DNA from 3 places in the Methylobacterium durans genome. Region 2 is predicted to be linked to each of the others. Evidence: predicted binding sites of a transcription regulator. Region 2 holds the regulator's gene; each other region holds the start of a gene.
The links. Region 2 encodes LexA, which represses DNA repair genes until DNA is damaged. Its sites were predicted from a motif close to TGTTCNNNNTGTGTTCNG; they were not measured.
Positions count from the first base shown of each region.

Region 1: DK389_RS00495 (trna delta -isopentenylpyrophosphate transferase) is a predicted target of LexA. The motif match lies at 1,208-1,225, and genes of this name have one in related genera.
Region 3: parE (DNA topoisomerase IV subunit B) is a predicted target of LexA. The motif match lies at 1,086-1,103, and genes of this name have one in related genera.

Region 1 is NZ_CP029550.1:126,860-129,056, reverse strand. It holds gene DK389_RS00505 (NADP-dependent oxidoreductase) at 1-240, shown strand, start outside; gene ssb (single-stranded DNA-binding protein) at 443-973, shown strand; gene DK389_RS00495 (trna delta -isopentenylpyrophosphate transferase) at 1,234-1,911, shown strand; gene recD2 (SF1B family DNA helicase RecD2) at 1,953-2,197, shown strand, end outside.
Region 2 is NZ_CP029550.1:3,662,179-3,664,375, forward strand. It holds gene DK389_RS16735 (ComEC/Rec2 family competence protein) at 1-807, shown strand, start outside; gene lexA (transcriptional repressor LexA) at 801-1,526, opposite strand; gene DK389_RS16745 (molybdopterin molybdotransferase MoeA) at 1,640-2,197, opposite strand, start outside.
Region 3 is NZ_CP029550.1:4,432,961-4,435,157, reverse strand. It holds gene topA (type I DNA topoisomerase) at 1-616, shown strand, start outside; gene DK389_RS20325 (hypothetical protein) at 633-818, opposite strand; gene parE (DNA topoisomerase IV subunit B) at 1,165-2,197, shown strand, end outside.

The sequences.
Region 1 (2,197 bases), 3.3 Mb from region 2:
GACCGTTCACCGATGCTGATGCGGGCGATCCTGACGAGGCGGCTTCGGCTCAAGGGCTTCATCGTCTCGGATTTCGCCGACCAGGCGAGGGACTTCGCCCGGGACGTCGGCGGCTGGCTGCGGGAGGGTCGGGTGCGCTACCGCGAGGACATCGTCGAGGGTTTGGAGCAGGCGCCGGAGGCCTTCATCGGCCTGCTGAAGGGGCACAATTTCGGCAAGCTCATCATCCACGTCGCGTGAACGCGAGTGCGATCGCGGCCTTGCGCGAGGTCAGGAACAAAGATAGAACGAATGACGGATCGACGCGTGTGTTTTTCCATTGTGTTTTCCGGGGACCGGTGTCCCGCCCGCATTGCGGGTGGCCTCGCCCGGCCCCAGAACCTGACGATGGGCATGCGCCGGTCCGCGACGGCCCAGTGAGATCGACAGCAAGGAGAGAGCGATGGCGGGCAGCGTGAACAAGGTCATTCTCGTCGGCAATCTCGGGCGCGACCCGGAGACCCGGCGCCTCGCCTCGGGAGATCCGGTGGTGAACCTGCGGCTGGCGACCTCCGAGTCCTGGAAGGACAAGGCATCGGGCGAGCGCAAGGAGAAGACCGAGTGGCACTCGGTCGTGATCTACAATGAGAACCTGGCCCGCGTGGCCGAGCAGTACCTGCGCAAGGGCTCAAAGGTCTACGTCGAGGGTCAGCTCCAGACGCGCAAGTGGACGGACAATTCCGGTGCCGAGAAGTACACGACCGAGGTGGTGCTGCAGCGCTTCCGCGGCGAGCTGACGATCCTCGACGGGCGCGGCGGCGGGGCCGAGATGGGTTCCGACGAGGAGGGCGGTGGCCAGATCAGCCGCGGCGGCGATTTCGGCGGCGGCCGCTCGTCCGGCTCCGAGCGGCGCCCGGCCTCGACGGGCGGCAACGGGAACAGTGGCGGCGGCAACCGGGGCAATTACGACCTCGACGACGACATCCCGTTCTAGGATCGGATCGCCCCGCTTCAACACCGAGCCCATTCCCTCACCCGCACAGGCTTGCCGCGGCGCTGGCCTGTCGAGCGCGCCTTCTTTTCCGTTCGGGAGAGGGGGCGCGTCGTGTCTCCCGTGCCGACATGAACAGGTCGGAGCCGGCGCGGTTCGAATGAAGGCATCCGTCCGGAAGAGATGGCCCGTACCCGATCCCTTGCGCCCACCCGGACAGGCGCCCCATATCGTAACCAGAACATAAAGTGAACGTAGCCGCCATGCGGACCGCCGACAAGCAGATCGCCGACATCCTCGTGCGCTACGGCGAGCCCTTCGCGGGCAACGTCTGGCGCGTGCAGGGCACGGCTGTGATCTATCACAAGACCCTGGAGCGCATCGCCGCGCAGGCCGGCATCGCGTTCGACCCGCCGACCATCATCCGGGCCGAGCGGGACGAGGCCGTGATCCTCGTGACGGGGCGTCTGGCCGGGACGAAGCCCGGCACGGAGCGGGTCGAGTGGTCCCTCGGCGAGGCCCTGGTCAACGTGAACTACCGGGTCTCCGGCAAGCAGGCGGCCTACGTCTACGCGATGGCCGAGAAGCGAGGGAAGGACCGCGTCATCCTCAAGCTGATCGAGCTGCACGGCCTCGTCTACAGCGAGGAGGAGGCGGACGAGTTCCGGCAGACCCACGGGGTGCCGATCCGCGCGGTCGACGAGGATTTCGAGGCGGCCGACCCCTTCGACGAGGTCACGGAAGCGGAGGGCGACCTGAAGCGGCGCATCGACGAGGCGGACAGCATCAATGCGGTGACCGACCTGATGCTCGACGCCGAGACGCAGCGGATCCTCAACGGCTTCCCGGCCGGCACCCGCGACGAGGTGCGCGACTACGCCAAGGCCCGCCTCGTGGCGCTCGGCTGGCCGGGCAGGAAGGGCCGCGGCCGCGCCGCGTGAGGCGTAATGAGGATGCAGGCTGAGGTGGTATCGTGAACCGCATGGTGCGGCCTCAGGATCTCAACAGCGAACGCGGCACGGGCGCGCCCGCCGAGATCCTGGCCGGCACCGTGGAGCGGGTGACGTTCCACAATGCCGAGACCGGGTTCTGCGTCCTCAAGGTCGGCGTGCGGGGCAAGCGCGATCTCGTCCCCCTCGTCGGCCACGCGCCCGCGATCGGCGCGGGCGAGTGGATCACCGCCACCGGCCACTGGGTCTCGGACCGCGCGCACGGCCTCCAGTTCAA
Region 2 (2,197 bases):
CCAGCCGCCGTGCTCGGCATCCTCGCCTACCCGTTTGCCCTCGATCAGCCGGTCTGGTGGCTGATGGGGCAGGCGGTCCGCGGGATGCTCGCGATCTCCGGCTGGATCGGTGGCTTCGGGCAGGCCACGATCGTGGTGCCGGCCTTCGGGGTCGGCGGCCTGGCTCTGCTGACCCTCGGCCTCCTCGTCGCGGTCCTGCCCGTCTCGCGCCTGCGCCGGATCGCGATCGTCCCGGTCGCGCTCGGGCTCCTCACGGCGGCAGCGCCCGAGCGCCACGACATCTTCATCGACCGGGAGGGCCGGGGAGCGGCGGTTCGGGGGGGCAGCGGCCGCCTCATTGCCCTCGGCCGGCCCTCGTCCTTCGTCCTCGAACAGTGGCTGAAGGCGGACGGCGACGCGCGCAGAGCCTCCGAGGCCGGGGAAGGGGCAACCTGCGACCGGCTCGGCTGCACCTTGAGGGCGTTCGACGGGCGGCAGGTCGCGCTCGCGCGTGACAAGCGGGCGCTGCCCGAGGATTGCGCGCGGGCGGACATCCTCATCACCCCGCACAGCGCCCCGGCGGGCTGCGCGGCCGGCCTCGTCATCGATCGCGCCGCGCTCGCGCGCTCGGGCGCCGTGGCGATCCGCCTGGACGCATCGGGCCCAGTGGTCTCCGGCGCCCGTGAGACCGCACGCTCGCTGCCGTGGCGGCCCCTCGCGTCACGTCCGGCTCAGCCGAGCCCCGCCGTCCTGCGGCAACGTCCCGATGAGGCCGCCTCCGAGGAAGCGGACGCGGCGCCGGAGTCCGGAGCCGAATCCCTTCAGTAGCGACGCACGAGGCTGACGAGGCGGCCCTGGATGCGGACCCGGTCGGGCCCGAGCACGCGGGTCTCGTAGGCCGGGTTCGCGGCTTCGAGTGCGATGGAGGAGCCGCGGCGGCGCAGGCGCTTCAGCGTCGCCTCCTCGTCGTCGATCAGCGCCACGATGATGTCGCCGGTATTGGCCGTGTCCTGCTTGCGGATCACGACGAGGTCGCCGTCGAGGATGCCGGCCTCGACCATCGAATCGCCGCGCACTTCGAGCGCGTAATGCTCGCCGCCCGCCAGGAAGTCCGGCGAGAGCGTGATGGACGCGCTCTGGTTCTGGATCGCCGAGATCGGCGTGCCGGCCGCGATCCGCCCCATCACGGGGATGGTCAGGGCGCGCCCGTTCTCGTCGGTCGCCTGCGTCATCGGCATCTTGGCGGCCGGTGCCCGCGCGCGCCCGCCCTCGACGACGCTCGGCGTGAAGCGGCGCACCTCGCTGCCCGTGCCGGTGGCGGCCTGACCCAGGCTCTCCGGCATGCGGATCACCTCGATCGCCCGGGCCCGGTTCGGCAGACGGCGGAGGAACCCGCGCTCCTCGAGTGCGGTGATGAGCCGATGGATGCCGGATTTCGATTTGAGGTCGAGGGCATCCTTCATCTCGTCGAAGGACGGGGGGACGCCGCTCTCGCGCATCCGCTGCTGGATGAAACGGAGCAGATCCAGCTGTTTACGCGTCAGCATGGGGCAGACTCATCTCTCGGAGGCGACGCGGCGTGCGGTCGCGGAAACAAAGCGCGAACAGGTTAAACGTTCCGCAAGTGTTCCGCAAGCGCAGCTTGGCGATACTGATGAGATCAGAGAATGCCCCGGTCGAGCCGGATGATGCGGCAGGATTCGCCGGCCTCGGCCGCGGGCGCGTGCGGCGGGCGGACGAGGAGCGCCTCGGCCTGACCGAGAACCGAGAGCATCGACGAATCCTGTCGCGTCTCGGGATGTGCGACGGGGAGCCGGTCGGGCGCGGTGTCGAGGCGCGCCCGCATGTAGTCGGCCCGGCCGTCGTTTCGCGGAAGCGCGCGCCCGAGGATCGCCGGCTCGCTGCGGTCGGCGCCGGCCCGCGGATCGCCGAGGAGCGCGCGGATCGCCGGCACCACGAAGAGCATCCCGCAGACGATGGCCGAGACCGGGTTGCCGGGCAGCCCGATCACCAGCATCTCGCCGAGCCGGCCGTGCATCAGCGGCTTGCCGGGTCGCAGCGCGACGCGCCAGAAGCCGAGCTCCAGCCCCTCGCGGGCGAGCGCCGATTGGACAAGATCGTGATCGCCGACGGAGGCGCCGCCGAGCGTCACGAAGAGGTCGGCGCGGGCCTCCCGCGCGCGGCGGATCGCGTCCTCCAGCGCCGGCAGGCTATCGCC
Region 3 (2,197 bases), 770 kb from region 2:
GGGGCTGGCCCCGTCGGCGGTCGATCTGGAGCGGGCGCTGCGCCTCCTGGCGCTGCCCCGCGAGGTGGCGCGCCACCCGGAGACCGGCGAGCCGATCCTGGCCAATCTCGGCCGCTTCGGGCCCTACGTGCAGCACGGCAAGACCTACGCGAACCTGGGCAAGGACGACGATGTCCTCGAGATCGGCGGCAACCGGGCGATCGATCTCATCGTGGCCAAGGAGCAGGGCGGCGGGCGCGGGCGTCCGGCCTCGGATCCCGGCCGCGCTCTCGGCAAGGACCCGGCATCGGGCCGCGAGCTGACGGTGAAGGCCGGCCGCTACGGTCCCTACGTCACGGACGGCGAGGTCAACGCGACCCTGCCGAAGGCGATCAGCGCCGAGGCGCTGACGCTGGATGAGGGTATCGGCCTCGTCAACGCCAAGCGCGCCTCGGGCGGCGGCAAGGCTTCGGCCCGCGGCCGCAAGGGTGCGGCCGCTCGCGGCAAGGCGCCGGCCCGGAAGGCGGCGTCGGAGGGTGAGGAGGCGGCACCGAAGAAGCGCGCGGCGGCCAAATCCGCGACGAAGGCCGGCGCCAAGGCGAAGCCGGCCGCCAAGAAGACGGCGGCCCGGGGCTGAGAGCGGGGCCTTTGCCTCAGACGAGGTAGGTGATCGTCGCCGCGAGCGCGGTCGCGAAGGTCGCCATCGCCAGGGTTGCCGGGGTGAGGAAGGCGGCACGCGCGGCGTCCCTCGCCTCCTCCGCGAAGCCGAATGCCTCGCCGGCGGCGCGCTCGTAGCGCGCGAGCGCGATGTGGCGGGCCTGAGCGGCGGCGTTGCTCATCGGCGTCCTGCTCCCTCTGTCTCCGTCGCGGCGGGGCGCGATACGGCAAAGCTTTGCCGTGACAATGCGCGAGCGCACATAAAGGTTCCCTGAACCGGCATGGACCCCGCGACGATGCGTGAGGCGATCTTAACCATCCCTCCCGCATCAGTTTGATGACGGTTGCCGAGAAAGCCTCGCGGTGCCGCGTTGCCGGGGGTGCATTTGGCCCGTCGGCTGCCGCCATGCGATGCTCGACCGCACCGGCGACGGCGCCGGGTGCTTTGATGTTTCCGGTTTGTTCCGGTAGAACGGGCGGATGAAGGCACATGCTGCGAGACGAAATCCGGCTGCACGGGGGGCGCGCGTGAGCGATCCGGCACGGGATCTGTTCGGTCCGGGCGCGAAGCCGGCCGCCTCGGGGCCCGGCAGCCGGGAGGAGGCGCGCCGCCGTCTCAGCCTGACGCCCGCCGTCCCGGCCCCTCCGGACGCTGCGGAGGCTGGCTACGACGCGTCCGCCATCGAGGTTCTGGAGGGGCTGGAGCCGGTGCGCCGCCGCCCCGGCATGTATATCGGCGGCACTGACGAGCGGGCGCTCCACCACCTCTTCGCCGAGGTGATCGACAACTCGATGGACGAGGCGGTGGCGGGCCATGCCAGCTTCATCGAGGTGGAGCTCGAGGAATCCGGCGCCCTCGTCGTGACCGACAACGGCCGCGGCATCCCGGTCGATCCGCACCCGAAATTCCCCGGCAAGTCCGCGCTCGAGGTCATCATGACCACGCTGCATGCGGGCGGGAAGTTCGATTCAAAGGTCTACGAGACCTCCGGCGGCCTGCACGGTGTCGGCATCTCGGTGGTGAACGCCCTCTCGGATCTGCTCGAAGTCGAGGTCGCCCGCAACCAGACCCTGTACCGCCAGACCTTCTCGCGCGGTCATGCGCAGGGCGGGTTGGAGACGGTCGGGCGCGTCCAGAACCGGCGCGGCACGCGGGTGCGCTTTCATCCGGACGCGCAGATCTTCGGCTCGCTCAAGTTCGATCCGCGCCGCCTCTTCAAGATGGCCCGCTCCAAGGCCTACCTGTTCGGCGGCGTCGAGATCCGCTGGCGCTGCGCGCCTGCCCTCTTGGACGGCCTGGACGGCGTGCCGCCCGAGGCCGTGCACCGGTTCCCCGGGGGCTTGCGCGACTATCTCGCCCGCGACATCGAGGGGAAGGAACTCGTCACCGACGCGATCTTCTCCGGAAAGGTGACAAAGCCCGGTAGCCACGGCTCGCTCGAATGGGCGGTGGCCTGGATGGTCCAGGACGACGGCGTCTCCTCATCCTACTGCAACACGATCCCGACGCCCGAGGGCGGCACCCACGAATCGGGCCTGCGCGTCGCCCTGCTGCGGGCGC